Regions from separate parts of the Streptomyces sp. NPDC002564 genome, predicted to be linked through region 2. Evidence: riboswitches for the same ligand, from Rfam matches in the RefSeq annotation. Region 2 holds a riboswitch; each other region holds the start of a gene.
What was found. Region 2 has a riboswitch for cobalamin ahead of ACFYXE_RS10845 (ribonucleoside triphosphate reductase). Riboswitches for the same ligand answer to the same signal wherever they lie in the genome.

Region 1 (9,795 bases), on a different contig from region 2:
CGGCGGCCAGGGTGCGGTCGCCGCGCAGCCCGGTGCGGCCCTGGGCCGCACGGACCGCAAGCGGAAGGAGCGGCCCCGGGGTGCGTCGGGCACCGGCGAGGGCCCGCAGGGTGGTCTCCCAGCTGAGCACCGGGGAGTCGAGGACGAGGCCGCTGACGCGGTCGCGCAGCGCGGAGTGGACGGCGGCGTGCAGGCACATGGCGGCGCCGGTGGACCAGCCGTGCAGGACGACGCGCTCGGCGCCGTTGCGCACGGCGTAGCGGATGGCGGCGTCCAGGTCGCGCCACTCGGTCTCGCCGAGGTGGCCGAGGCCGTCCGGGGAGCGGGGCGCGCCCAGGTCGCCGCGGTAGGCGAGGTCGAGGACGGGGAGCTGCAGGCGGTGCAGGAAGTCCATGACGACCATGGGGTGCTCGCGGGTGGTGCCCAGGCCGTGCACGGTGATGACCCAGGTGTCGCGGGCGCCGGGCACGAACCACGCGGGCAGGCCGCCGAGTTCGCCGGGGATGTCGATGTCCGCGTGGTCCAGGCCGAGCGCGGCGTGCGGGTCCCCGATGTGGACCTGCGGGGTGAGCCAGACGCGGGCGCCGGGGTCCAGGGAGCCGTGGGTGACGGCTTCGAGGCGGCGTACGACGGTGTCGGCCTCGTGCGGGGCGGACTCCAGGACGGGGCCGACGACCGCGTGGGTGCCGTTGCCGCTGAGCCCGTACGTGCCGGGGCGCAGGCTGGCCAGCGACCGGGTCAGGGTGATCTGGCCGGCGGCCGTGGCGTGCACGGTCAGGCGCGGCTCGGTCGGCAGGGGACGGCCCGCGGGCGCCTTGAGGGCGGCGTCGCTGGCGAAACGGCCCGCCGCGATGGCGGCTGCGGCGGTCCCGAGGGCGGCTGTGACTGCGGTGACGGCCGCTGCCGTCGCTTTGGCTGGGCGCACCGTCCCAGTGTCCGGGGGCGAGGGCTCCGGGGCCAGTGGGCGGTGCCCGCGGGGTGACCCGGCGGCTCAGCGGGCCGGCTGGCCGTAGCCCCGCAGTTTCGCCTCCGCCTCGCGCAGCTGGGCCGGGGAGAGGAGCGAGGGGGCGCGGCCCGGGACCCCGGACGCGGTGAGCCAGAGGCGGGACATCCACTCCAGCTGGGCCGTGCGGTCGTACGCCTGGGAGAGGGTGCCGCCGTAGGTGACCGTGCCGTGGTTCTGGAGCAGGCAGCCGGTGCGGTCGCGCAGCGCCTCCAGCATGGACGCGGCGAGTTCCTCGGTGCCGTAGAGGGCGTACGGCGCGACGCGGGCGGGGCCGCCGAGGATGCCGGTCATGTAGTGGACGGCGGGGAGCTCGCGGACCAGCATCGAGACGGCGGTGGCGTGCACGGCGTGGGTGTGCACGACCGCCTCGGCGTCGGTGGCGCGGTAGATCGCCAGGTGCAGCGGGAGTTCGCTGGTCGGCGCGAGGTCGCCGAGGACCTGCCGGCCCCGGAGGTCGACCCCGACCACGTCCTCGGGCCGCAGCCGGTCGTAGGGGACGCCGCTCGGGGTGACGAGGACGGTGTCGCCGACGCGCACCGACACATTGCCGGAGGTGCCGACGACCAGGCCGTCCCGCACCGTCCTGACGGCCGTGTCCACCAGCTCGTCCCAGGCCCGCCCGATCGCGTCGCGTGCCGCGTGGCCGTCCTGCTGGCCCGTGTGGTCCCCGTGCTCCCGCTGCTCAGTCATGCGGTGATCCTGCCAGCCGGGGGCCGGTCGCTGCAGGGCGCCGGGACGGAACGTCGGGGGCGGCGCGGCCCGTGCCGTTCCGCTTGGGGTGGCGGGCGGTCCGGCCGGCGGGCGGGGCCGGGTGACCAGGATCTCCCCGGCGGTTCCGCGGGGGTGCCGCGAGGGTGCGGGCGGGGGTGGGCCGCCGGATGGCGGAACCCGACACTCCGGCCAGTTTGCGGGGCGGACGGCCTGCCTCCGTACGATCGTCTTCGGCCGCCCGGCACGGACAGGGCGACGGCGCTCCGCTTCGGGTCACCGCACCGCCCGGCCCAGTTCACTTTCCGTTCACCCGGGTTGCCTACGTTCCACATGCCACTGACGTCCAACAGAAGCCTGGGTAAATGGAACACATCACGCTTCTCCTCGGGATCGTGATCGTCACCGCTCTCGTGTTCGATTTCACGAACGGTTTCCACGACACTGCCAACGCGATGGCGACGACCATCTCGACCGGCGCTCTGAAGCCCAAGACGGCGGTGGCCATGTCCGCCGTGCTGAACCTCGTCGGTGCCTTCCTCTCCGTCGAGGTCGCCAAGACGATCTCCGGCGGCATCGTCAACGAGGACGGCCTCAAGACAGAGGTCATATTCGCCGCGCTCGTCGGCGCGATTCTCTGGAATCTCCTGACCTGGCTGGTGGGCCTGCCCTCCAGCTCCTCGCACGCCCTCTTCGGCGGCCTCATCGGCGCCGCGGTCATGTCGATGGGCTGGTCGTCGATCAACGGCGGCACCGTCGTCACCAAGATCCTGATCCCGGCCCTCGCCGCGCCGCTCGTGGCGGGCATCGCCGCGATGCTGGCCACCCGCCTGACGTACCGGATCGGCCGCAACACCGACACCAAGGCCACCGCCAAGGGCTACCGCGTGGGCCAGATCGCCTCCGCCGGCCTCGTCTCCCTGGCGCACGGCACCAACGACGCGCAGAAGACCATGGGCATCATCACGCTCGCCCTGGTCACCGGCGGTGTCCTCAACCCCGGCGCGAACCCCCCGATGTGGGTCATCGTCTCGGCCGGTGTGGCCATCGCCCTCGGCACCTACCTGGGCGGCTGGCGCATCATCCGCACCATGGGCAAGGGCCTCACCGACCTCCAGCCGCAGCAGGGCTTCGCCGCCCAGACCAGCGCCGCGACGGTCATCCTCGCCTCCTCGCACCTGGGCTTCTCGCTCTCCACCACGCAGTCCTGCTCCGGCGCCGTGATGGGCGCGGGTCTGGGCCGCAGGGGCGGCGTGGTCCGCTGGTCCACCGCCACCCGGATGTTCGTCGCCTGGGGTCTGACCCTGCCGGCCGCCGGTCTGGTCGGCGCGGGCGCGGAGTTCCTCACCAAGCAGGGCCCCTGGGGCATCGCGGCCACCGCCGCGATCCTGGTCGGCGGCTCGGCCGTGATCTGGGCCCTCTCGCGGCGCGACGCCATCGACCACACCAACGTCACCGACGACGCGATCCGGCCGGGCGACACCGCCCCGGCCACCGAGCCCGCCGGTGTCGTGACCACCGCGATCGCCGCCGTCTCGCCGCCCCCGGCCGGGGCGGTCACCGCGGACGCGTCCGTCAAGGCCGGCGTCTCGGCCCCGACCACGACCACCACCGGCGCCATGGCGGACCCCGCCCGGCCCGCGACGGTGTAAGGACAGATCAGCATGAGCATCGACTGGGCAGCACTCGGCTCCGTCTTCGGAGTCAGCCTCGCGGTCACGGTGGCCCTGGTGGGCCTGTTCACCCTCGGCATCGTCGGTCTCTCCAAGCAGGAGGCGGCGACCGCTTCCGGCGGCGGCCCGGCGGCACTGGCCCGCACCGGCGCGTACGCCTGCTTCGCGCTGTGCGCGGCGGCGGTGGCGTACGGGATCTTCCTCATCGTCGCCTGACACCAGCTCGTCCCCGGTGGGGCGCGGAGCGTGCGAACGCCCCGCGCCCCACCGGTGTGTGCGGGGCGTGCGCGGGAGCCGCTGTGGGCCCCAACACACTCTCCCGCCGCAGGTCAACAGCGAGTTGACGGGCCTTCGCGGGCCGTGGTGGACTGCCGGGGCCAACTACGGCGGCAGCAGAGGAAGCCGGTGCGAATCCGGCGCGGTCCCGCCACTGTCACCGGGGAGCATCTCCCCGTGAGCCAGGAACTCTCGCCACCGCATCACGTCGAACCAGGGCGCGGACACCCTGAGTGAGGACATATCGCCATGCTCGGCCGCCCGGTGCCGGTTCCCTCCCCGCGTACGCCCGCTCTGCCGAGCGAAGCGGCGGGCTGAGCCCGTGCGTGCCGACCGCGACTTCGCGTACGGCGCCGCCGCCGGCCTTCTCGCCGACCTGCTGCTCGGCGATCCCCGCCGGGGCCATCCGGTCGCCGCGTTCGGCCGTGCCGCGGGTGCCGTCGAACGACGGCTGTGGCGCGACCACCGCGGCTGGGGCGCCCTGCACACCGCCGTGTGCGCCGGCGGCGCCACGGGTGCCGCCGCCCTCGCCGCCCGCCTCGTGCGCCACTCCCCCGCCGCGGGCGTCGCGCTGACCGCCGCCGCGACCTGGTCGGTGGTCGGCGGGACCTCGCTCGGCCGTGAGGCGCGGGCCGTCGGCGGGGCGCTGGCGGCCGGGGACATCGAGGTGGCGCGGGAGCGGCTGCCGCACCTGTGCGGGCGCGACCCGCAGGCGCTGGACGCCGACGGCATCGCGCGGGCCGTCGTGGAGTCCGTCGCCGAGAACACCTCCGACGCGGTCGTCGGCGCGCTCGTGTGGGGCGCGCTGGGCGGTGTGCCCGGACTCGTCGGGTTCCGCGCGGTCAACACGCTGGACGCGATGGTCGGCCACAAGTCGCCGCGTCACCGCCGCTACGGCTGGGCCTCCGCCCGGCTCGACGACGTCGTGGGCTGGCCCGGCGCCCGGCTCACCGCGGCCCTCGCGACCCTGGCCGGCGGCTCCCCCGGGGGCGCGGCACGGGCCTGGCGCGCGGACGCCGCGCAGCACCCGAGCCCGAACGCCGGGCCCGTCGAGGCGGCCTTCGCCGGGGCGCTGGGCGTGCGGCTCGGCGGGACCCTCTCGTACGCGGGACGGGTCGAGCACCGGCCGGTCCTGAACGGCGCGGGCCGCGCCGTGCGGGTGACGGACATCGAGCGCGCCGTGCGGCTGTCCCGGCGGGTGAGCTGGCTGGCGCTCGGCGTCGCGGTGGCCGCACACCGGACACTGAGGTCGGCAACGTCAGGGAGACAATCATGAGTGGTGGACTGCTCGTCGCGGGGACCACCTCCGACGCCGGCAAGAGCGTCGTGACCGCCGGCATCTGCCGGTGGCTGGCCCGCAAGGGCGTGTCCGTCGCGCCGTTCAAGGCACAGAACATGTCCCTGAACTCCTTCGTCACCCGCGAGGGCGCCGAGATCGGCCGGGCCCAGGCCATGCAGGCGCAGGCCGCCCGCGTCGAGCCGAGCGCGCTGATGAACCCCGTGCTGCTCAAGCCGGGCAGCGACCGGTCGAGCCAGGTCGTGCTGATGGGCAGGCCGGTGGGCGAGATGAGCGCGCGCGGATTCTTCGGGACCGCCGGATCGGCGCCCGGCGAGCGGCTCCGGGGCGGTGGCCGGGCCGCGCTGCTCGACACCGTCGTGGGTTGCCTCGACGAGCTCCGGTCCCGCTACGACGCGGTGATCTGCGAGGGCGCGGGCAGCCCCGCGGAGATCAATCTGCGGCGCACCGACATCGTGAACATGGGCATCGCGCGCGCCGCCCGCTTTCCCGTCCTCGTGGTCGGGGACATCGACCGGGGCGGGGTGTTCGCGTCGTTCTTCGGGACGACGGCGCTGCTGAGCGCCGCCGACCAGGAGCTCGTCGCCGGATACCTGGTGAACAAGTTCCGCGGCGACGTCTCCCTGCTCGAACCCGGCCTCGACATGCTGCTCGGCCTCACCGGGCGCCGCACGTACGGCGTGCTGCCCTTCCAGCACGGGCTCGGGATCGACGAGGAGGACGGCCTGCGGGTGTCCCTGCGCGGCGCGGTCCGGGAGTCCGTGGTGGCGCCGCCGGTCGGCGAGGACGTGCTGCGCGTCGCCGTGTGCGCGGTGCCGCTGATGTCCAACTTCACGGACGTGGACGCGCTGGCCGCGGAGCCGGGCGTCGTCGTGCGGTTCGTGGACCGGGCCGAGGAACTCGTCGACGCCGACCTCGTCGTGGTGCCCGGCACCCGCGGCACCGTGCCCGCCCTGCGCTGGCTGCGCGAGCGGGGCCTGGCCGACGCGCTGGCCCGGCGGGCCGCCGAGGGCCGCCCGGTGCTCGGCATCTGCGGCGGGTTCCAGGTGCTCGGCGAGCACATCGAGGACGACGTCGAGTCGCGCGCCGGGTCGGTGGACGGCCTGGGGCTGCTGCCGGTGCGGGTGCGGTTCGCCCGCGAGAAGACGCTGGCCCGGCCGGTCGGCGAGGCCCTCGGGGAGCGCGTCGAGGGGTACGAGATCCACCACGGCGTGGCCGAGGTGCTGGGCGGGGAGGCGTTCGTCTCCGACGACCGGGGACACGGCCTGGACGGCTGCCGGGTCGGCGAGGTGTGGGGCACGCACTGGCACGGGGCGCTGGAGAGCGACGGGTTCCGGCGCCGGTTCCTCGCCGAGGTGGCCCGGGCGGCCGGGCGCCGCTTCGTGCCCGCCCCCGACACCAGCTTCCACACGCTGCGCGAGACGCAGCTCGACCTGCTCGGCGACCTGATCGAAGAACACGCGGACACGGGCGCGCTGTTGGACCTGATCGAGAAGGGCGTACCGGCGGGTCTGCCGTTCGTCCCGCCGGGAGCGCCGTCGTGACCGGCGCCGCGCCCGCCCGCGGGCCCGCCGCGCCGAAGGGCCCCGCCCCGCACCACCCCGCACGCATCAAGGAGGCACTGTGAGTACCCCGTATCCGTTCACCGCCCTCGTCGGGCAGGACGACCTGCGGCTCGCGCTCTTGCTGAACGCCGTATCGCCCGCCGTGGGCGGCGTGCTCGTACGGGGTGAGAAGGGCACCGCCAAGTCCACCGCCGTGCGCGCGCTGTCGGCGCTGCTGCCCGAGGTGCCGGTCGTCGCCGGGTGCCGCTTCTCCTGCGATCCGGCCGCCCCCGACCCCCGCTGCCCCGACGGCCCGCACGGGTCGGGCGGCGCCGCCGCGCGGCCCGCGCGGATGGTCGAGCTGCCGGTCGGCGCGTCCGAGGACCGGCTCGTGGGCGCCCTGGACATCGAACGGGCCCTGGCGGAGGGCGTGAAGGCCTTCGAGCCCGGCCTGCTCGCCGACGCGCACCGCGGCATCCTGTACGTCGACGAGGTCAATCTGCTCCACGACCATCTGGTCGACCTGCTGCTCGACGCCGCCGCGATGGGCGCCTCGTACGTCGAGCGCGAGGGTGTGTCCGTCCGGCACGCCGCCCGGTTCCTGCTCGTCGGCACGATGAACCCCGAAGAGGGCGAGCTGCGCCCGCAGTTGCTCGACCGGTTCGGGCTCACCGTCGAGGTGGCCGCGTCCCGGGAGACCGACCAGCGCGTCGAGGTGGTGCGGCGGCGGCTGGCCTACGACGACGATCCCGAGGGCTTCGCGGGCCGCTGGACCGGGGACGAGTCGGCGCTGCGCGACCGGGTGGTGGCCGCACGGGCGCTGCTGCCCGAGGTCGTCCTCGGCAACGCCGCGCTGCGGCAGATCGCGGCGACCTGCGCGGCGTTCGAGGTCGACGGGATGCGCGCGGACATCGTGATGGCCCGTACGGCGACGGCGCTGGCCGCGTGGGCGGGGCGCACCGACGTGCACAGCGAGGACGTGCGGCAGGCCGCGCTGCTCGCGCTGCCGCACCGTAGGCGCCGCAACCCCTTCGACGCGCCGGGCCTGGACGAGGACAAGCTCGACGAGGCGCTCGACGAGGCCCGCGAGGACGAGGGGCCCGAGGGCGACGACGACCCCGACGGCGGCGGTCCCGACGGTGGCGGCGGCCGGCCGCCGGCCGACGACTCCGGTGCGCCCGACTCCCCCTCCGCGCAGTCCCCCTCCGCCGAACCGCCGTCGCCCGAGCTGCCCGGACAGCAGCAGGGCCCCCGGCACGACGACGCGGACCGTGACCCGGGGGAGCCCGCGCCCGCGCCGGGCGGCGCCGCGGGCGAGCAGCAGGCGGTACGGGCCGCCGAGCCGTTCCGCACGAAGATGCTGAGCGTGCCCGGCATCGGCGAGGGCGCGGCGGGCCGGCGCTCGCGCGCCCGCACCGAGCACGGCCGCACGACGGGTTCGCGCCGCCCGCGGGGCGCCCTGACCAAGCTGCACCTGGCCGCCACCGTGCAGGCCGCGGCCCCGCACCAGAAGGCGCGCGGCCGCTCCGGTACGGGTCTGGTGGTGCGCCGGGACGATCTGCGGCAGGCGACCCGCGAGGGGCGCGAGGGCAATCTCGTGCTGTTCGTCGTGGACGCCTCCGGGTCGATGGCGGCGCGGCAGCGGATGAGCGCCGTCAAGGGCGCCGTCCTCTCGCTCCTCCTGGACGCCTATCAGCGGCGCGACAAGGTGGGCCTGGTGACGTTCCGCGGCAAGGACGCCGAGGTGGCGCTGCCGCCGACGTCGTCGGTGGACGCGGCCGCGGCCCGCCTGGAGTCGCTGCCGACCGGCGGGCGCACCCCGCTGGCCGCGGGCCTGCTGAAGGCGCACGACGTGCTGCGGGTCGAGCGGCTGCGGGACGCCGCGCGCCGCCCGCTGGTCGTCGTGGTGACCGACGGGCGGGCGACCGGCGGCGTCGAGCCGGTGGCGCGCGCGGGCCGGGCGGCCCGGCTGTTCGCGGCGGACGGTGTGGCCTCGGTGGTCGTCGACTGCGAGTCGGGCTTCGTGCGCCTGGGCCTCGCGGGCGAGCTCGCGGGTGAGCTCGGCGGCACGGCCGTGACGCTCGACGAGCTGCGCGCGGACTCCATCGCCGGTCTCGTCAAGGACGTACAGGGAATGAACTCGCCTTCGAGGAGGGCCGCTTAATGCCGCAGGGACAGCCGAGCGTCGTGCCGGACGACGGGCTCACGACGCGCCAGCGCCGCAACCGTCCGCTGGTCTTCGTCCACACGGGCATCGGCAAGGGCAAGTCGACCGCCGCGTTCGGGCTCGCGCTGCGCGCCTGGAATCAGGGGTGGCCGGTCGGCGTCTTCCAGTTCGTGAAGTCGGCGAAGTGGAAGGTCGGCGAGGAGAACGCGCTGAAGGTCCTCGGCGCCAGCGGTGAGGGCGGCACGGTCGCCTGGCACAAGATGGGCGAGGGCTGGTCGTGGATCCAGCGCGCCCCCGCCGAGGGCGAGCCGACGAACGAGGACAAGGCCCGTGAGGGCTGGGAGCAGGTCAAGCGGGACCTCGCCGAGGAGACGTACAAGCTGTACGTCCTCGACGAGTTCGCCTACCCGATGCACTGGGGCTGGATCGACCCGGCCGAGGTCGTGGAGGTGCTGCGGAACCGTCCCGGCACCCAGCACGTGGTCATCACCGGCCGCAACGCGCCGCAGCAGCTGATCGACTTCGCCGACCTGGTCACCGACATGTCCAAGGTCAAGCACCCGATGGACGCCGGACAGAAGGGCCAGAGGGGCATCGAGTGGTAGCTCGTCTCGTCGTCGCGGCGCCGTCGTCGGGCAGCGGCAAGACGACCGTCGCGACGGGCCTGATGGCCGCGTTCGCGGCGGCCGGGCTCGCCGTGTCCCCGCACAAGGTGGGGCCCGACTACATCGACCCCGGCTACCACGCGCTGGCGACCGGCCGCCCCGGCCGCAACCTCGACGCGTACCTGTGCGGTCCCGACCTGGTCGAGCCGCTGTTCGCGCACGGCTCCGCGGGCTGCGACCTCGCGGTCGTCGAGGGCGTGATGGGGATGTACGACGGGGCGGCGGGCCAGGGCGAGCTGGCGTCCACGGCGCAGGTCGCCAAGCTGCTGCGGGCGCCGGTGGTGCTGGTCGTCGACGCGTCGTCGCAGTCGCGGTCGGTGGCGGCCCTGGTGCACGGCTTCGCGTCCTGGGACCCGCAGGTGCGGGTCGCGGGCGTCATCCTGAACAAGGTCGGCTCGGACCGGCACGAGCGGTTGCTGCGGGACGCGCTGGACGAGTCCGGTGTGCCGGTGCTCGGCG
Region 2 (9,795 bases):
CGCTGATCGACGAGGTCCTCGCGCTGCGGGACACCCGCGAGCTGGCCGCCTTCCTCGGCCGCTTCGAGCGGATCGGCGGCTCCGGCCTCTTCGGCTCCTACATCGACTCGGACGACCGGAACTCCGACCGCTACCTCTTCAACGTCCTCCAGGGCGGCCTCGGCCTGCCCGACGAGTCGTACTACCGGGAGGAGAAGTTCGCCGAGATCCGCGAGAAGTACCTCGGCCACCTCACCGAGCTGCTCGCCCTCGGCAACCACGCGGACCCCGCCGCCGCCGCGCGGACCGTCCTCGACCTGGAGACGCGGCTGGCCGCCGGGCACTGGGAGCGCGCCGAGACCCGCGACGTCCTCAAGACGTACAACCTCACGACCCTGGACGAACTGGTCGCGCTGGCGCCGGAGTTCGACTGGCGGGGCTATGCCGCCGCGCTGGGCGGCTCGGACGCCACCATCGCCGAGACCTGCGTCCGCCAGCCGTCCTACCTGACGCACCTCTCCGGGGTCCTGGCCGAGGTGCCGATCGAGCAGTGGCGGGACTGGACGCTGGTGCGCGTGCTGCGTGCCTGCGCGCCGTACCTGTCGGACGCCTTCGTGCGGAACAACTTCGAGTTCTACGGCCGCACCCTCAACGGCACCCCGGAGCTGCGCGCCCGCTGGAAGCGCGCCGTCGCCTTCGTCGAGGGCTCCGTGGGCGAGGCGGTCGGCAAGCAGTACGTCGCGCGGCACTTCCCGCCGTCCTCCAAGGCGATGATGGACGACCTCGTCGCCAACCTCCTGGAGGCCTACCGCCAGTCCATCGAGCGCCTGGACTGGATGACCGACGAGACGAAGGAGCGGGCCTACGAGAAGCTCGCCACCTTCCGGCCCAAGATCGGCTACCCCGACACGTTCCGCGACTACTCCGCGCTCCGGGTGACGCCGGACGACCTGCTGGGCAACGCGCAGGCGGCGGCCGCGTTCGAGTCCGACCGCGAGCTCGCCAAGATCGGCTCGCCGGTCGACCGCGACGAGTGGTTCATGCTCCCGCAGACCGTCAACGCCTACTACAACCCGGGCACCAACGAGATCTGCTTCCCCGCGGGCATCCTGCAGAAGCCGTTCTTCTCGCCCGACGCCGACCCGGCGGAGAACTACGGCGGCATCGGCGCGGTCATCGGCCACGAGATTGGCCACGGCTTCGATGACCAGGGCGCGCAGTACGACGGCGCGGGCAACCTCAACGACTGGTGGACGGCGGCCGACAAGACCGCCTTCGAGGCCAAGTCGAAGGCGCTCGTGAAGCAGTACGACGCCTTCTCGCCGCGCAACCTCCCCGGCGAGTTCGTCAACGGCTCGCTCACCGTCGGCGAGAACATCGGCGACCTGGGCGGTCTGACCATCGGGCACACCGCGTACCTGATCGCCCTGGACGGTGCGCCGATGCCCGAGAGCGACGGCACGACCGGCTCGCAGCGGCTCTTCATGAACTGGGCGTACTGCTGGCGCACCAAGCGCCGCAAGGAGCAGGAGCAGCAGTACCTCACGATCGACCCGCACTCGCCGCCGGAGTTCCGCGCCAACATCGTCCGCAACCTCGACGAGTTCCACGAGGCGTTCGGCACGGTGGCGGGCGACGGGCTGTGGCTCGACCGGGCGGAGCGCGTGCGGATCTGGTGATCCGCGGGGCGCCGCGGGCTCCCCGGCCCGCGGCGCCCGCACCGGCGCGGGCCGGTCAGCCCAGGAAGGCGGCGGTGGCGGTCACGAAGCGTGCCGGGTCGTCCAGCCACGGGAAGTGCGCGGCGCCGGGCTGGACGACGAGCTCGGCGTACGGGAAGAGTCCGGCGAGCTCGGCCAGGGCGGGCGGCGGCGAGTTCAGGTCGCACTCCCCGGCGAGCACGAGCACCGGGGAGCCGAACCGGGCGAGCGCGGCCCGCGTGGCGGCCGGGTCGTAGGCGCCCTCGGAGCCGTAGACGGCCGCGGCCGCGTCGTTGCGCTGGCCGGCCTCGGCGGCCTTGTGCGTCCGCGCCGCCGCGTCCCAGCGCCCGTAGGCGAAGGGGGCGAGCGCCGCGAACGCCTCCGGGGTGGCCCGGCCGCCCAGGACGGCTTCCAGGGCGGCGAAGGCGGCCGGGAACCACGGCTCGTCCCGGCGCAGGAGCGCCGTCTCGCGCCGCACGGCGCCGGTCACCGGCACGTCGACCGCCATGACGCTCGGCGTGATCAGCGCCAGTCGGCCGACCCGCTCGGGGTGCCGCGCCGCGTAGAGGACCGCGAGATTCGTGCCGCCCGAGTGCGCGAGCAGGTCCACCGTGGCCAGGCCCAGATGTTCCCGCAGGGCCTCGACGTCGTCCACGAGGCGGTCGCAGCGGTACGAGGCGGGGTCGTCCGGCTCCGCCGAGTCTCCGGTGCCGCGCAGGTCCAGCATGACCAGCGGGCGGTGCGCGGCGAGTCCGCCGAGGTCACCGAAGTACGCGGAGGCCTGCATCGGCCCTCCGGGGAGACAGATCACGGGAGCGGCTCCGAAGCCGCCGTCGCCGGTTGCTCCTCCGTCCCCGGACACGTGATAGGCGAGCTCGGTTCCGTCGGGCGCGGGGAAGGTAGGCATGGCCGAGACCCTGTCACCGTCCCCGGCGCCGGGCAACCGAGTTGTTGGGGCGGCGTCCGGCCAGGTCAGCAGGGGGGTGGGGGCCGGTGCGCGCCGTCGGTGACGTCGTTCCCCGCCGCGGGCTCCGGTGACGTTAAGGTGTGGCGCAAGCATCACCGTACGAAGTCAAAGTGAGTCAGTGTGCCCGCCTCCTTCCAGCCGGTCCTGGACCGCATCGCGACCGAGATCGCCGCCACCCCGGGACGCGGGCGCCCCGCCGACTACATCCCCGCGCTCGCCACCGCGGACCCGGACCGCTTCGGCATGGCCGTCGCGGACCTCGACGGGACGGTGTACGGCGTGGGGGACTGGCAGCACCCCTTCTCCACCCAGTCCATCACCAAGGTCTTCACGCTCGCCATGGCGCTGTCCCTGGAGGAGGACGCCCTCTGGGAGCACGTGGGGCGCGAGCCGTCCGGCAACCCCTTCAACTCGCTGGTGCAGCTGGAGTACGAGAACGGCATCCCCCGCAACCCCTTTATCAACGCGGGCGCCCTCGTCGTCACCGACCGCCTGCACACCCTGACCGGCGACGCCTCCGGCGCCCTGCGCGCGTTCCTGCGGGCCGAGTCGGGCAACGACGCGCTCGGCTTCGACGAGGAGGTGGCCGCGTCGGAGGCCGCCCACGGCGACCGGAACGCGGCCCTGGCCCACTTCATGGCGTCGTACGGCAACATCACCAACCCGGTGCCCGAACTCCTCGACCAGTACATCCGCCAGTGCGCCGTCGCGGCCTCCTGCGGCGACCTCGCGCTGGCCGCCGGGTTCCTGGCCCGGCACGGGATACGGGCCGACGGGTCCACGCTGCTCACCCGCAGCCGCGCCAAGCAGGTCAACGCGGTGATGCTGACGTGCGGCACCTACGACGCGGCCGGCGACTTCGCCCACCGGGTGGGGCTGCCCGGCAAGAGCGGGGTGGGCGGCGGCATCATCGCGGTGGTGCCCGGCCGGTGCGCCGTGTGCGTGTGGAGCCCCGGCCTCGACCGGCGCGGCAACTCGGTCGCGGGCGTGGCGGCGCTGGACCGCTTCACGACGCTCACGGGCCTGTCCATCTTCTGACGGCGACCCGCCCGGCGGCATCCCGCGGCGACCCGCCCGGCGGCATCCCGCCGGGCCCTAAGTCCCTCCCTCAAGGCCCTTCGTCACTCAATATGTTGTGCCCGGCATGTCGCTGTTGGTACCAGATGTAGTGTTTCGGCTGTCGGTTCGGCGGGCGCCCACAGCGCCTGCCGGGACATCAGGGAACCCGGTGCGAATCCGGGGCTGCCCCGCAACGGTGAGCGGCCGCACGGCGGTCCGAGCCCGACCCCTGCCGACCGCCTCCCGCGCAGCTTCGCGCGGTGAGGACCCATCTCCGTACCGCCTCGTGGGAGGGCTGTCGTGACGCAGACCGTGACGCACATCAACGCCGTGGACTCGGTGACCGAATACCTGGACCGCAGCGACTGGCGGGTGAACGCCAACGCGAACCAGGGCTACTCGCTGGGCGGCCTCATCCTCAACGCCGCCGGGAAGATCGTCGCCAACTACTGGCTGGACCAGGTGTACCCCGAGGCGGTCGGCCGCGCCCACCGCGAGGGGGACCTGCACATCCACGACCTGGACATGCTGGCCGGCTACTGCGCCGGCTGGTCGCTGCGCACCCTGCTCACCGAAGGGTTCAACGGGGTCCCCGGCCAGATCGACTCCGCCCCGCCCCGGCACTTCTCCTCCGCCGTCGGCCAGATCGTCAACTTCCTCGGCACCCTGCAGAACGAGTGGGCGGGCGCCCAGGCGTTCAGCTCCTTCGACACCTACATGGCCCCCTTCGTGCGCAAGGACGCCATGTCCTACGACGAAGTCCGCCAAGGCGTGCAGGAACTGGTGCACAACCTCAACGTGCCGTCCCGCTGGGGCACCCAGACGCCGTTCACCAACCTCACCTTCGACTGGACCTGCCCGCCCGACCTGCGCGAGGACATACCCGTCGTCGGCGGCCGGGAGATGGACTTCACCTACGGGGAGCTCCAGGCCGAGATGGACCTGATCAACCGCGCGTACATCGAGGTGATGACGGCCGGTGACGCGACCGGGCGGGTCTTCACCTTCCCCATCCCGACGTACAACATCACCGCGGACTTCCCCTGGGAGAGCGAGAACGCCGAGCGGTTGTTCGCGATGACCGCCAAGTACGGGCTGCCCTACTTCCAGAACTTCATCAACTCCGACCTCGCGCCGAACCAGATCCGCTCGATGTGCTGTCGCCTCCAGCTGGACCTGACCGAGCTCCTCAAGCGCGGCAACGGCCTGTTCGGCAGCGCGGAGCAGACCGGTTCGCTCGGTGTGGTCACCCTCAACTGCGCCCGGCTCGGCCATCTGCACGCGGGCGACGAGGCCGGGCTCCTCGACGCGCTCGACCGGCTGCTCGGGCTCGCCAGGGACAGCCTGGAGATCAAGCGGGTCACCGTCCAGGACCTGATCGACGGCGGCCTGTACCCGTACACGAAGCGCTATCTCGGGACGCTGCGCAACCACTTCTCCACGATCGGCGTGAACGGCGTCAACGAGATGATCCGCAACTTCACGCACGACGCCCACGACATCACCGGCGCCGAGGGGCACGCGCTGGCGGTCCGGCTGCTCGGCCACGTCCGGGCGCGGATGGTGGAGTTCCAGGAGCAGACGGGCCACCTCTACAACCTGGAGGCCACCCCGGCCGAAGGGACCACCTACCGGTTCGCCAAGGAGGACCGGCGCCGCTTCCCCGACATCCTCCAGGCCGGTACGGACGGCAACCCGTACTACACCAACTCCTCGCAACTGCCGGTCGGATGGACCGACGACCCGTTCGAGGCACTGGAGATGCAGGACGACCTGCAGACGATGTACACCGGCGGCACGGTCCTGCACCTGTACATGTCCGAGCGGATCTCGGACGCCCAGGCCTGCCGTGCCCTCGTGCGGCGCGCGCTGGAGCGCTTCTCGCTGCCCTATCTGACGGTGACCCCGACCTTCTCGATCTGCCCGGAGCACGGCTACCTGGCGGGTGAACACCCCGCCTGCCCGACGTGCGGCGGTGAGTGCGAGGTCTGGACGCGGGTGATGGGCTACCACCGGCCGGTCTCCTCCTTCAACATCGGCAAGAAGGGCGAGCACGCCGAGCGCGTCCACTTCCAGGAAGCCGCGGTGTGATCCGCGTCGGCGGCTGGGCCCGGCTGTCGACCTGCGACTGGCCGGGCCGCCTGGTCACCACGGTCTTCTGCCAGGGCTGTCCCTGGCGCTGCGGCTACTGCCACAATCCCGGGCTGCTGGACCCGCGCGGTCCCGCGACCGTCGACTGGGCGGAGGTGACCGGCCATCTCGTCCGGCGCCGGGGCCTGTTGGACGGCGTGGTCTTCTCGGGCGGCGAACCGCTGCTGCAGGCGGGCCTCGCGCCGGCCATGCGTGAGGTGCGCGACCTGGGGTTCGGTGTCGCCCTGCACACGGGAGGCGCCTTTCCCCGCCGCTTCGCCGGGCTGCTGGACGAGGGCCTCGTCGACTGGGTGGGCTTCGACGTGAAGGCGGCGCCGGCCGCGTACGACCGTGTCACCGGAACGCGGGGCAGCGCCGCTCCCGCGCTGCGCAGTCTGCGCCTGCTGCGGGACTCCGGAGTGGCGCACCAGTTGCGGACGACGGTCGATCCCGCGCTCCTCGACGCCCGCGCCGTCGCGGAGTTGGGGGAGTGGCTCGCGGAGCAGGGGGCGGGCGGGCACGTCTGGCAGGAGGCCCGTCCCGTCTGACGGCGCGCGGCCGTGCCGGGTCACGGGGTCAGGACGACCTTGCCGACGACCGTGCCGGACTCGGCGAGGCGCAGGGCCTCGGCGGCCCGGTCCAGCGGCAGCCGGGCGGCGATCTGCGCGGTCACGTCACCGCGGCGGGCGGCGGCGAAGACCTCGGTGAGGTCGGCGCGCAGCCGGGCCCGGAAGCGGTCCTTGGCCAGGGCCCGGCCCGCCCAGACGTTGAAGAAGTAGGCGCGGCGGCGGTTGGGCAGCGCGTTCCACAGCCAGACGCGGCCGAGCAGCTTGAGCACCGGCCACTGCTTGGAGCCCTCGTCGTCGCGGGTCGATGCGCTGCCGTACGAGACGAGCGTGCCGCCCGGCGCGAGGAGCCGCCAGGAGTCGACGATGCCCCGGCCGCCGATGTGGTCGAAGACGGCGGCGACCCCGGCGGGGGCGAGTGCGCGGATGCGCGCCGCGACGTCGTCGCCCCGGTAGTCGACCGGCGTGACGCCTCGCTCGCGCAGCGCGTCGTGGTGACGCGCCGAGGCCGTGCCGATCACCCGCACGCCGGCGGCGTGGGCGAGCTGGACGAGGACCGAGCCGACCCCGCCGTTGGCGCCGTGCACCACGACGGTCTGACCTGCCCGGACCCGCGCCTTGCGGTGCAGCATCTGCCAGGCGGTGATGCCGTTGACGACGAGCGTCTCCGCCTCGGCGGCCCCGATGCCGGGCGGGACCTCCACCACGTCGGCCGCGTCGACCAGGACGTGGCTGGCCCAGCCGCCCACCTTGAGCAGGGCGGCCACCCGGGCGCCCGCGAGGTCCCGCCCGACGCCGTCACCGGTCGCGAGCACCGTGCCGACGAGGTCGTAGCCCGGCACGAAGGGGAAGGGCGGCTGGTCGTAGTACCGGCCGCGCCGCATCTGCTGCTCGGCGAAGGACACCCCGGTCGCCTCCATCCGGACCAGCACCTGGCCCGGCCCCGGGGCGGGCACGGCTCCGTGCCGGATCTGCAGGCCCTCGGGCTCCACGGTGCCCGGCAGGACGACCTCGACGAGTGCTTCGGCGTTCATGATGACCTCCATCGCGCTGCGCGCTGGTGAGTGGCTTTCGTGTTCGTTATAAGTTCTAACACCAGGGCGTGCGAGCGTCAATAAGTTTCGTAAGAGGGTCTAACGTCGGCGGCTCCGGGTCAGGCCGGGCGGGCGAGCGTCGCCCTCGCCAGGGCCGCCACTCCGTCGTGGATGAGCCGCGGCGGGGTGTCGAGTGCGCTCAGGTGCTCGATCAGGTCGCTGCGGATGGCGGCCAGCAGGGCGTGGGCGAGGAAATCGGCGTCCCTCTCGCCGCGGGCCTCGACGAGCAGGGCGGTGAGCTCCGTGTGCCAGAGCGTGTAGGTGTCGTTCTGGTACGGGCTGCCGCTGCCCGCGCTCTCCAGGGCGAGCATGAGCGGGCGGGTGTCCAGCTTGAGGCGGAGCAGGGCGTCCAGCAGGGCGAGGGCGCGCTCCTCGGCGGGGGCCCCGGGGCCCAGGGGCGGCGGGCCCGCGACGACGTCGGCCCGCAGGCGCTCCGTGCGCTGCTCGACGAGCGCCTTGACGAGTCCGACGCGGTCGCCGAAGCGCCGGAAGAGGGTGCCCTTGCCCACCCCGGCGGCGGTCGCGATGTCGTCCATGGAGACCCGGTCGGGGGCGCCGCGCTCGGCGAACAGCCGGTCCGCGGCGGCCAGCACGGCCTCGCGATTGCGCTGGGCGTCGGCCCGCTCCTTGCGCGGGGGTGGTGTCACGGTGCCTCCACTAGAAAAACGGACCGTCGGTCCGTATAGTCGATCCGGACCGCTGGTCCGCATCGTACCGCGGACCGCACGCCGACCTGTGAGAAGGCATCACCATGACGCACGTGACCACGCGGGGAACCGGACCCGAGGACGTCTTCCGGCACGGCATCGAACTCCTCCTGGCGAAGGACTTCGACGGCTGGGTCGAGCTGGTCGCCGAGGACGGCGTCTTCGAGTTCCCCTTCGCCCCGCCCGGCGCCCCGCGCCGCCTCGACGGCAAGGAGGCGGTGCGCGCCTACATGACCGCGTTCCCCGACCACATGGACCTGGAGGACATCCCCCACGTCGAGATCCACCACACCCGCGACCCCGATGTCGTCATCGTCGAAATGCGCTCCGAGGGGCGGTCCGTGAGCACCGGCAGGCCCTTCGAGATGACGTACGTCGTGGTCGTCACCGTCAAGAACGGTCTGATCACCCACTACCGCGACTACTGGAACCCGCTGACCGCCCTGGAGATCGCGGGCGGCACCGACGCGCCGTTCGCGGGGAGCCCGCGATGAGCGGCGGCGAGGCGCGCCCGGCCGGGGACGGCACGATCCTGGTGACCGGGGGCACCGGCACCACCGGCCGACGGGTCGCGGCCCGGCTGGCCGCACGGGGCCACCGGGTCCGGGTCGCGAGCCGGCGACCGGGCGGTGACGCGCCGCACGGGGCGGCGGTGCGCTTCGACTGGGCCGACACCGCGACCCACGCCCCGGCCCTCGACGGCGTCAGCGGTGTCTATCTCGTCCCGGCCGTCGCCGACCCCGACCCCGCGGCGCACGTGCTGCCCTTCCTGGACCGGGCGCGCCGCGCCGGCGTTGAACGCGTGGTGCTGCTCGGCGCGTCGGCCGTCACGGAGGCGGACGGCGGGCTGGGGGAGGCGTACCGGGCGCTGCGCGAACGGTTCCCTGCCTGGGCGGTGCTGCGGCCGTCCTGGTTCATGCAGAACTTCACCGGCCGCCATCCGCACGCCGAGAGCATCCGTGCGAGCGGCGAGATCGTGTCCGCCACGGGCGACGGCAGGATCGCCTTCGTCGACGCCGACGACATCGCGGAGGTCGGCGTGCGGGCCCTGACGGACGGGCGGGCCCACAACGCGGCCCATCTCGTCACCGGGCCACAGGCGTTGAGCTACGCGGACGCCGCCGCGCTGCTCTCCGGCGCCACGGGCCGCCCGGTCAGGCACCGGGCCGTCTCCCGGACGGTGCTGCGGGACCGGCTGACGGCCACCGGGATGCCGGTGGAGTACGCCGAGATGCTCGCCGGGATGGACGAGGCGATCGCGGCGGGTGCGGAGGACCGGACGAGTCCGGCGGTGGAGCGGGTGACGGGCCGGGCGCCGCGCTCGTTCGCCGAGTTCGTCGCCGCGCACGCGGGGGATCGCCGCCCCGGGGCTGACGGGGCGGCTGATCGCGACGCCACGGACGGCTGACAGAATCGTGTGCATGCAGTCAGTGAGTGTGCCGGAGTCCTCGACGCCCCTCGTCGTGGTGGCCGCCGCGATCGTCCGGGCGGGCCGCCTCCTGGTCGTCAGCAAGAAGGCGGCCCCCGATGTGTTCTACGTCCCCGGCGGCAAACCCGACGCGGGCGAGTCGCTGCTGGAGGCGCTGGTCAGGGAGC
Region 3 (9,795 bases), on a different contig from region 2:
CTGGACGTCATGGGCATCGGCGGCGGTCCCGACACGAACTGGTTCGTCAAGGACCTGCCGCTGCTGATCGCGTTCGCCGTGCTCGCCGCGTACACCTACTCGTCCGGCCTGCGCGCGCCCGCGCTGATCGCGTTCGTGAAGGACGGCCTGATCTATCTCGTCATCGCCGTCGCGATCATCTACATCCCGATCAAGCTCGGCGGCTTCGACGAGATCTTCCGGGCCGCGAACGACAAGTTCTCGGCGGCCAACGAGGCGGCGGGCAAACCGGTCGCCGGGCTCGCGCCGGGCGAGTCGGGGCAGTGGACCTACGCCACGCTGGCGCTCGGCTCCGCGCTCGCCCTGTTCATGTACCCGCACTCGATCACCGCGACCCTCTCCTCCAAGAGCCGCAACGTGATCCGCCGCAACACCACCATCCTGCCGCTCTACTCGCTGATGCTGGGCCTGCTCGCGCTGCTCGGCTTCATGGCGATCGCGGCCGGGGTGAAGGTGGAGAACGGCCAGCTGGCCATCCCCCAGCTGTTCGAGGACATGTTCCCCGACTGGTTCACCGGTGTCGCCTTCGCCGCCATCGGCATCGGCGCGCTCGTGCCGGCGGCCATCATGTCGATCGCGGCCGCGAATCTCTTCACCCGCAACATCTACAAGGACTTCCTCAAGCCGGACGCCACGCCCGAGCAGGAGACCAAGGTCTCCAAGCTGGTCTCGCTGCTGGTCAAGGTCGGCGCGCTGGCCTTCGTGCTCACCATGGACAAGACCGTCGCGATCAACTTCCAGCTGCTCGGCGGCATCTGGATCCTGCAGACCATGCCCGCCCTGGTCGGCGGCCTGTTCACCCGCTGGTTCCACCGCTGGGCGCTGCTCGCGGGCTGGGCGGTCGGCATGGTCTACGGCACGGTCGCCGCGTACGGGGTGGCCTCGCCGACGCAGAAGCACTTCGGCGGCTCGTCCGACGAGATCCCCGGCATCGGTGAGATCGGCTACATCGGCCTCACCGCGTTCGTGCTGAACGTGGTGGTCACCGTGGTCCTCACGTTCGTCCTGAAGGCCCTCAAGGCCCCCGAGGGCATCGACGAGACCTCCCCCGGGGACTACACGGCCGACGCGGGCGACCCCGGCGTCATGGAGGAACTGCCCAAGGCGACGGCGGGCTCCGGGCACTGACCCTGCCCCGCCGCTCCCCGCGCACGAACGCACGAACCCACGAAACTGACGAAGGCCGCCGGAAAACCGGCGGCCTTCGCCGTGCCGCTGTTGCACACTGCGCCCCATGGACATCACGATCAGGCCCGCCCGCCCCGAGGAGTACCCGGCGCTGGGCGATCTCACCGGACAGGCCTATCTCGGCGACGGACACCTGACGGACCCCGGCGACCCCTATCTGGGCGTGCTGCGGGACGTGGCCGGGCGCGCGGCGCGGGCCGAGGTCCTGGTGGCCGTGGCGGACGGCACACCGGACGCCGCGGTGCTCGGCTGCGTGACCTTCGTGCCCGCGCCCGGACCCATGTCGGACATCGCCCGGGAGGGCCAGGCGGAGATCCGCATGCTGGCCGTGTCCCCCGCCGCACGCGGCCGGGGCGCGGGCGAGACACTGGTACGGGAATGCCTGCGGCGCGCCAGGGAGGCGGGCCGCGACGGTCTCGTCCTGTCCACCCAGCCCTCGATGCACGCGGCCCACCGGCTCTACGAACGCCTGGGCTTCCGGCGCACCCCGCAGCGGGACTGGCAGCCGGTCGAGGACCTGACGCTGCTCACCTACGAGTTGACGTTCTAGGACAGTCTCCGCACGCCGACCCCTCGACGCCGACACAAGATGTGGGCCTGCTTCAGAAACCCGGCACAAGATGTATGCTCGTGCTCGCTGTCGTCGCAGGGGAATCCGGTGCAAGTCCGGAACTGTCCCGCAACGGTGTACGTGTACGCATTCGTCGTGCGCGGAGTCCGAGGACCTGCCGGCAGTGCACCCGTGCCGTCCGGCCCGGGTGCCGACCGTCCGGGCCTCGTGGAATGGGCCGGTGGACGCGGTACGCCACCCTGCCCGGGTGCGCCCGTGTGTGCCGATCCCCTCCCCCAGGCCCAGAGCCGAGCGAGGGAGAGCTCCACGTGACCATCGCGCCTGCCGAACCTGCGTCAGCGCTGTCGCTGCCGACCGCCGAGGGTACCGACGGGCCAGGGGCCGCGCTGCTGCGCACCCTGACCGACCTCACCGCCGACCTCCCCGACGCCGATCCCGGCCGGGTCGCCGCCGCCGCGTTGCGCGGCCGGTCGGCGCGGGCCGACGAGGCGGAGCTGCGGGAGCTCGCGACCGAGGCAGCCGCGGGGCTCATCTCCGAGGACCCGGCGTACTCCCGGCTCGCCGCCCGGCTCCTGAGCCTGTCCATCGCCGCCGAGGCGGCCTCGCAGGGCGTGCGCTCCTTCACCGAGTCGGTCGCCGTCGGGCACCGCGAGGGTCTGATCGCCGACCGCACCGCCGCCTTCGTGACCGCCCACGCGGCCCGCCTCGACGCGCTCGTGGACGCCGCCCACGCGGACGGCGCCGACTTCCGCTTCGGCTACTTCGGCCTGCGCACGCTGCACAGCCGCTACCTGCTGCGCCACCCGATCACCCGGCAGGTCGTCGAGACCCCGCAGCACTTCATGCTGCGCGTCGCCGCGGGCCTGGCCGAGGACGAGAGCACCCGCGCCGTCGACGAGGTGGCCGCGCTGTACGGCCTGATGAGCCGCCTGGACTACCTGCCGTCCTCGCCGACGCTCTTCAACTCCGGCACCCGCCACCCGCAGATGTCGTCCTGCTACCTGCTCGACTCCCCGCTGGACGAGCTCGACTCCATCTACGACCGCTACCACCAGGTCGCGCGCCTCTCCAAGCACGCCGGCGGCATCGGCCTCTCGTACTCCCGCATCCGCTCCCGCGGCTCGCTGATCCGCGGCACGAACGGGCACTCCAACGGCATCGTGCCGTTCCTCAAGACGCTGGACGCCTCGGTGGCCGCGGTGAACCAGGGCGGGCGGCGCAAGGGCGCGGCCGCGGTGTACCTGGAGACCTGGCACTCCGACATCGAGGAGTTCCTGGAGCTGCGCGACAACACCGGTGAGGACGCGCGCCGCACGCACAACCTGAACCTCGCGCACTGGATCCCCGACGAGTTCATGCGCCGGGTGGCCGCCGACCGGCCGTGGTCGCTGTTCTCGCCGTCCGACGTGCCCGACCTCGTCGACCTGTGGGGCGAGGAGTTCGACGCCGCCTACCGCGCGGCGGAGGCCGCGGGCCTGGCGAAGAAGACCATCCCGGCGCGCGAGCTGTACGGCCGCATGATGCGCACCCTCGCGCAGACCGGCAACGGCTGGATGACGTTCAAGGACGCCGCCAACCGCACCGCCAACCAGACGGCGGAGCCCGGCCACACCGTGCACTCGTCCAACCTGTGCACCGAGATCCTGGAGGTGACGGACGACGGGGAGACGGCCGTCTGCAACCTGGGCTCGGTCAACCTCGGCGCCTTCGTCGACCGGGCCGCCCAGGACATCGACTGGGAGCGCCTGGACGAGACCGTCCGCACGGCCGTCACCTTCCTCGACCGGGTCGTCGACATCAACTTCTACCCGACCGAGCAGGCCGGGCGCTCCAACGCCAGGTGGCGCCCGGTGGGCCTGGGCGCCATGGGCCTGCAGGACGTCTTCTTCCAGCTGAAGCTGCCGTTCGACTCCCCCGCCGCACGCGCCCTCTCGACCCGGATCGCCGAGCGGATCATGCTCGCCTCCTACGAGGCGTCCGCGGACCTCGCCGAGCGCAACGGCCCGCTGCCCGCCTGGGAGAAGACCCGCACCGCGCGCGGCGTGCTGCACCCCGACCACTACGGCGTCGAGCCGACCTGGCCGGAGCGGTGGGCGGCGCTGCGGGAACGTATCGCCGCGACCGGCATGCGCAACTCGCTGCTGCTGGCCATCGCGCCGACCGCGACCATCGCGTCCATCGCCGGTGTCTACGAGTGCATCGAGCCGCAGGTCTCCAACCTCTTCAAGCGCGAGACCCTGTCCGGCGAGTTCCTCCAGGTCAACTCCTACCTGGTGCAGGAGCTCAAGCGGCTCGGCGTGTGGGACGCCAAGACCCGTGAGGCGCTGCGCGAGGCCAACGGCTCGGTGCAGGGCTTCGACTGGGTGCCCGCGGACGTCCGCGAGCTGTACCGCACCGCGTGGGAGATCCCGCAGCGCGGCCTGATCGACATGGCCGCGGCGCGCACCCCCTACCTCGACCAGGCGCAGTCCCTGAACCTCTTCCTGGAGACGCCGACCATCGGCAAGCTCTCCTCGATGTACGCCTACGCCTGGCAGCAGGGCCTGAAGACCACGTACTACCTGCGCTCGCGCCCGGCGACGCGCATCGCCCGCGCGGCCGGCGGTACCCGGTCCGCCGCCGCGGCCCCCGTCCCCCAGCAGGTGACCGACCCCGACGCCGTCGCCTGCTCCCTGGAAAACCCCGAGTCCTGCGAGGCCTGCCAGTAATGAGCTCCACCACCCACAGCGAGAAGAACCTCCTCGACCCGGGCTTCGAGCTGACCCTGCGCCCCATGCGCTACCCGGACTTCTACGAGCGCTACCGGGACGCGATCAAGAACACCTGGACCGTCGAGGAGGTCGACCTCCACTCGGACGTCGCCGACCTGGCGAAGCTGTCCCCGGGCGAGCAGCACATGATCGGCCGTCTGGTCGCGTTCTTCGCGACGGGCGACTCGATCGTCTCCAACAACCTCGTGCTGACGCTGTACAAGCACATCAACTCCCCCGAGGCGCGGCTCTACCTGAGCCGTCAGCTCTTCGAGGAGGCCGTGCACGTCCAGTTCTATCTGACGCTGCTCGACACGTACCTGCCCGACCCGGAGGACCGCGCGGCCGCCTTCGACGCGGTCGAGGAGATCCCCTCGATCCGGGAGAAGGCCGAGTTCTGCTTCAAGTGGATGGACTCGGTCGAGAAGCTGGAGCGGCTGGAGACGCAGGCCGACCGCCGCCGCTTCCTGCTGAACCTGATCTGCTTCGCCGCGTGCATCGAGGGCCTGTTCTTCTACGGTGCCTTCGCCTACGTCTACTGGTTCCGCAGCCGCGGTCTGCTGCACGGCCTGGCGACGGGCACCAACTGGGTCTTCCGTGACGAGACGATGCACATGAGCTTCGCCTTCGACGTGGTCGACACGGTCCGCAAGGAGGAGCCCGAGCTCTTCGACGACGCGCTGCAGCAGCAGGTCACGGACATGCTCAAGGAGGCCGTCGAGGCCGAGCTGCAGTTCGCCCGCGACCTGTGCGGCGAGGGCCTGCCGGGCATGAACACCGACTCGATGCGCGAGTACCTGCAGTGCGTCGCCGACCAGCGGCTGCAGCGGCTCGGCTTCGCGCCGGTCTACGGCTCCGAGAACCCCTTCTCCTTCATGGAGCTGCAGGGCGTCCAGGAGCTGACGAACTTCTTCGAGCGGCGCCCCTCGGCCTACCAGGTCGCGGTCGAGGGCTCGGTCTCCTTCGACGACGAGTTCTAGCCCTGGCGCACGGCGCCCCCGGTGTGCCCGCCCGTCCTTCCCGGACGGTGCGGGCACATCCGTCGTTCAGCGCGCCCGGGCCCGCAGGACGAGCCGCTTGGGGTGCAGCGTGATGCCGATCCGGGTGTCGGTGTCGGTCTCGGCGACCCGTTCGAGACGCCACTTCGGGGCCACCGTGCCCAGGATCAGGGCGAGTTCGGCCAGGCTGAAGTGGTCGCCGGGGCACTTTCGGTTGCCGACGCTGAACGGCATCATCGCGAACTCCGGTACGTCACCGGCGCGTTCCGGATTCCAGCGGTCCGGGTCGAACTCCAGGTGCCGCTCGAAGGAACGCGGGTCGCGCTGCATCGCGTAGACGCTGTAGACGATGTCGGCGTCCGCCGGAATGCGATAGCCGCCCAGTTCGGTTTCGGCCACGGACCGGCGGGTGAATATCCAGGCCGCCGGCCGTATACGCATCGCCTCCGTGATGACATTGCGGGTGTGCGGCAGGTCCTTGAGATCGGCGAATGTGATCGCCCGATCCGGCGCCACGGAATTTACCTCTTCAACCAACCGCCTTTCCTGATCCGGGTGTTCGGTCATGAGATGGAACGTCCACGCCAGCGTCGACGCGACATTCTCCGCGCCGGCCACCACGAGCGAAACGACGTGGTCGTGGATCTCCTGATCGGTCAGGGGCCCGCCGGTTTCGTCCCGGGCCCGCAGCAATTCCGCGAGCAGGTCGTCCGGGCCGCCGGGACCGGACGCGCGGCGCTCCGCGACGATCTCGTCGACCAGCGCGTGCAGATCGGCGAGGGCGCTCTCGAACCGCCGGTTGGCGGGCGTCGGCACGCGGTAGAGCGGCCCGACCGAGAGCACCATGCGGCGGTAGAGCCCGTCGAAGACGGTGTGCAGCGAGTCGGCGATGCGGTCCGCCTTCTCGCCGATGGAGTCCACCTCCAGGAGCGAGCGGGAGACGATCCGCACCGCGGTGCGGAACATCTCGGCGCCGACGTCGACCGTCTCGTCCGGCCGCCAGCGGGCCGCCGTGGCGCGCGCCTCCTCCTCCATCACCTTGGCGTAGGCGGCGATCCGCTCGGGCCGGAAGGCGGGCTGCATCATGCGCCGCTGGCGCCGGTGCAGCTTGCCGTTGCTGGTCGCCACCCCCTTGCCGAGGAGCACCTCCAGGGTGTCCCAGAGGGGCCCGCCGACGATGTACTCCGGGTCCTTCAGGAGCGCGCCGACGAGCTCCGGGTCGCACACCGCGTAGGCCGTCCTGGGTCCCAGCCTGATCCGTACGAGGTCCCCGTGGTCGCGCAGCGCGGCCAGGAAGCCGAGGGGGTCGCGCACCAGGTGCAGGGCGTGGCCGAGCAGAGGCACCGCGCCGCGGACGAGCGGCGGGGTGCGCAGCGGGTCTCCCGACGTGGCGGGAGCGGGTATCGCGGATTCGACGCTCATTCCTCACCGACCAGTTTGTTTTCCGCCACTGCTTCTTCCGTCACATAGGGAGGCATGGACCTGTCGTCCCAGCTGTCGACCCGATAGCGACCGGATTCGTGATGGAACCAGTACACGGAAGAGAACCAGTTCCGCATGTTGAAGACGCACGATTTCACGGCGTCCGAGAGTTCCCCGCCGCGGCTGCTGCCGTCCGCCAGTTCATCGGCGAATCGCAGCACTTCCCTTTCCGCCTCCAGGAATTCCGTGACGCATCGACCGACCCGCCGGTGGACTTCCCGCACCGCCTCTTCGAGGGTCATTCCCTCGTGGTGGATGAGGCTGATCCCGAGATTGTGCAGTTCGTCGCCCGCGAGTTCTTTGGGGAGTGAGCAGAGGTCGTTGTACCAGGCCGAGAAGTCCTGGGTCGCCAGTGCCGCCCTGCGGTAGGCGGGGTGCTTGCGCACCGGGCCCGGCAGTTCGCACCGCGCGGTCGGCTCCAGGAGGTCGATCCACGCCCAGTGGGCGAAGGTGAGGCGGCGCAGCTCGACGTACGCCTCGACGGTGGGGACCGTGCCGCTGCGCCGGTTCCTGAACTCCTCGTCGTACGCCTCGATCACCGGGTGGAAGTGCCGGGCGAACCTGGCGTTCCAGCTGGGGCCGAGGAAGGAGTACAGCCGCAGGACGCAGTCCGCGAAGCCCGCGACCAACGGGTCCTTGTGGTGCAGGTACTCCCCGGGGTCGTTGAGGGTGCCGTGCAGCCCCCGGCACAGCCGCCGCCACTGTGCCGCCCTGCCGTGCACCGAGTCCCGGTCGTGCCGGTCGTCCCACGCGAAGAACCAGCTGCTGAGGTCCGCTATCGCGGTGAGCAACGCGTCCGGCGCGCCGATGTAGTAGCCGGCGACCAGGTCCGTGTAGCAGAGGCTGTCCGCGTACCGCTCGACCTTGTCGGGCGGCATCAGCCGCATTTCGCGCAGCCAGGTCCTGGACTTCTCCTGGAGCTTTGGCCAATACGGATGCAGACGGCGAGGGAACGCTGCTTCGATCACCGGAACGGCCAGTGCCTGCGGCACCGATACCGCCGATGTGCGTGACCGTGTGTGTGGTTGTGTCTGTGAAGTGCTTCCGGAATATGCAGGCACGAACAAACCCCTTTCAGCCGCGTGGGGACACGCGCCCCTCCCGCCGTACCGGGCGCGCGCCGTTGCGTATCCCCGCGCTTTCCATTCAGCACCACAACTGACCGTTCAGGGAACAGATTTGCGCCATTCACTACCCCCAGGTGCCGAGAACCTCCCCTTACATGACTGAATATGGATCGCTCGGAGCCTGTTTTGCTCGCACAGGCGATCGGCTCACGCCAACGGCCCCTGGTCAGGGGGTACTTCCCCGACCAGGGGCCGCTCGTGTCACGCGGTTCCCACGCCTCTCAGGCGTCGCGTGGGTCAGTCATTGGCCACCACGGGGTAGCGCGGGGTGCCCTCCGCCATCTGCCGCAGTGCGTCCTTGCGCTCCCTCTTGGAGAGGCGGTCGATGTAGAGGTAGCCGTACAGGTGGTCCGTCTCGTGCTGCAGGCAGCGCGCGAAGTAGCCGGAGCCGCGGACCTTGATCGGGTTGCCCTTCTCGTCCTGTCCGGTCACCTCGGCGTAGTCCGGGCGGGCCAGGTCGGCGTAGGCCGTCGGCACGGAGAGGCAGCCCTCGCCCGAGTCGTCGAGCCGCCGCCGGTCGGCGGGCAGCTCCCGCAGGACGGGGTTGCACACGACGCCGACGTGGCGCACGCCCTCGTCGTCCATGCAGTCGTAGACGAAGACCTTCAGGTCGACCCCGACCTGGTTGGCGGCCACCCCGACACCGCTCGCGCCCCGCTGGCTCGCGAACATGTCGTCGATCAGCTTCGCGAGGTCGTCGTCGAACTCCGTGACGTCCTTGCACTCCTTGTGCAGGACCGGGTTGCCGACGACCGTGATCGGCCGGTACGTGCCGCGCTCGCGGTAGGCCGTCTCCCGCTCCTCGCAGTTCTCGGTGTCGATGACGAAGCCCTCGTCGTCGACGGGGAGGACCCCGTTCGAGTACTGCTGCTCAGTGTCCTGCGCCATGTCCGCCGTACGCCTTCCTAGAAACCCACGAGAGTTCGTGCCGGTACAGCCTACGGCGAAGTGTCAGCAGACCTCTTCGAGATCCCGCCAGTCACGGGAATCCGGGCTGTCCGCCACCCACCCGTCCAGGAGGCCGCGCACCAGGGCGGCCGGCGCCGCGATGCCGCACTCGCGCTCCGGCACCCACAGCGCGCCCGGGCTGCGGTGGCCCAGCGGGCCCGGGTGGCCCGGCTCGCTGTGGTCGTGCGGGTCCAGGTGCTCGCCGTCGCCCTCGTCGCTCGGCATCCGCGACTCCGAGCACATCCGGCACAGCAGCCGCACGGAGGACGACCAGTCCTCGGCGGCGAAGCCCGCGTCGGCCGCCAGGCGCTCCAGGGCGTCCCGGTCGTCCTCGGTGGCCGCCTCCAGGAGGACCACCCAGGTCGGCACGGGCGAGGGGGCCCACAGCTCGATCTCGTCGAAGACGGGGTAGGAGTGCCCGGCCGCCGTGGTCCGCTCGCCGTGCGGGACGCCGTCGTGCAGCACGACCTCGCCCCAGCGGCGCCCGGAGGAGGGCAGCGGGATGGACAGGACCTCCATGCGGGCCGGGTCGAGCCTGCGGCCCCACACGACCTCGGCCTCGCCCTCCGGGGAGAGCCGCACGGCCGCGCTGCCCAGCTCCATGCCGGTCGGCTCGCCGGAGGCGGCCACCCCGCCGGGGACCCGCAGGCCGTACGCCTGCCAGGCGCGGCGGGCCAGCGGCCAGTCCTGCA

Region 1: it holds a riboswitch for cobalamin, as region 2 does, so the genes downstream of both, ACFYXE_RS37550 (cobalamin biosynthesis protein) here and ACFYXE_RS10845 (ribonucleoside triphosphate reductase) in region 2, are expected to answer to the same signal.
Region 3: it holds a riboswitch for cobalamin, as region 2 does, so the genes downstream of both, ACFYXE_RS03760 (ribonucleoside-diphosphate reductase subunit alpha) here and ACFYXE_RS10845 (ribonucleoside triphosphate reductase) in region 2, are expected to answer to the same signal.

What each region holds. Positions count from the first base shown of each region.
Region 1 covers NZ_JBIARE010000022.1:1,906-11,700, forward strand. The annotation lists gene ACFYXE_RS37530 (alpha/beta hydrolase) at 1-925, opposite strand, end outside; gene ACFYXE_RS37535 (class II aldolase/adducin family protein) at 992-1,696, opposite strand; gene ACFYXE_RS37540 (inorganic phosphate transporter) at 2,080-3,366, shown strand; gene ACFYXE_RS37545 (hypothetical protein) at 3,379-3,603, shown strand; cobalamin riboswitch at 3,735-3,878, shown strand; gene ACFYXE_RS37550 (cobalamin biosynthesis protein) at 3,986-4,939, shown strand; gene ACFYXE_RS37555 (cobyric acid synthase) at 4,936-6,504, shown strand; gene ACFYXE_RS37560 (putative cobaltochelatase) at 6,584-8,668, shown strand; gene cobO (cob(I)yrinic acid a,c-diamide adenosyltransferase) at 8,668-9,276, shown strand; gene ACFYXE_RS37570 (cobyrinate a,c-diamide synthase) at 9,270-9,795, shown strand, end outside.
Region 2 covers NZ_JBIARE010000002.1:1,033,659-1,043,453, forward strand. The annotation lists gene ACFYXE_RS10830 (M13-type metalloendopeptidase) at 1-1,658, shown strand, start outside; gene ACFYXE_RS10835 (alpha/beta fold hydrolase) at 1,714-2,583, opposite strand; gene ACFYXE_RS10840 (glutaminase) at 2,764-3,681, shown strand; cobalamin riboswitch at 3,808-3,954, shown strand; gene ACFYXE_RS10845 (ribonucleoside triphosphate reductase) at 4,003-5,793, shown strand; gene ACFYXE_RS10850 (anaerobic ribonucleoside-triphosphate reductase activating protein) at 5,790-6,380, shown strand; gene ACFYXE_RS10855 (medium chain dehydrogenase/reductase family protein) at 6,401-7,432, opposite strand; gene ACFYXE_RS10860 (TetR/AcrR family transcriptional regulator) at 7,552-8,139, opposite strand; gene ACFYXE_RS10865 (nuclear transport factor 2 family protein) at 8,253-8,693, shown strand; gene ACFYXE_RS10870 (NAD(P)H-binding protein) at 8,690-9,607, shown strand; gene ACFYXE_RS10875 (NUDIX domain-containing protein) at 9,621-9,795, shown strand, end outside.
Region 3 covers NZ_JBIARE010000001.1:816,179-825,973, reverse strand. The annotation lists gene mctP (monocarboxylate uptake permease MctP) at 1-1,167, shown strand, start outside; gene ACFYXE_RS03765 (GNAT family N-acetyltransferase) at 1,274-1,777, shown strand; cobalamin riboswitch at 1,839-1,975, shown strand; gene ACFYXE_RS03760 (ribonucleoside-diphosphate reductase subunit alpha) at 2,107-4,506, shown strand; gene ACFYXE_RS03755 (ribonucleotide-diphosphate reductase subunit beta) at 4,506-5,528, shown strand; gene ACFYXE_RS03750 (cytochrome P450) at 5,595-6,968, opposite strand; gene cyc1 (epi-isozizaene synthase) at 6,965-8,089, opposite strand; gene def (peptide deformylase) at 8,393-9,043, opposite strand; gene ACFYXE_RS03735 (hypothetical protein) at 9,107-9,795, opposite strand, start outside.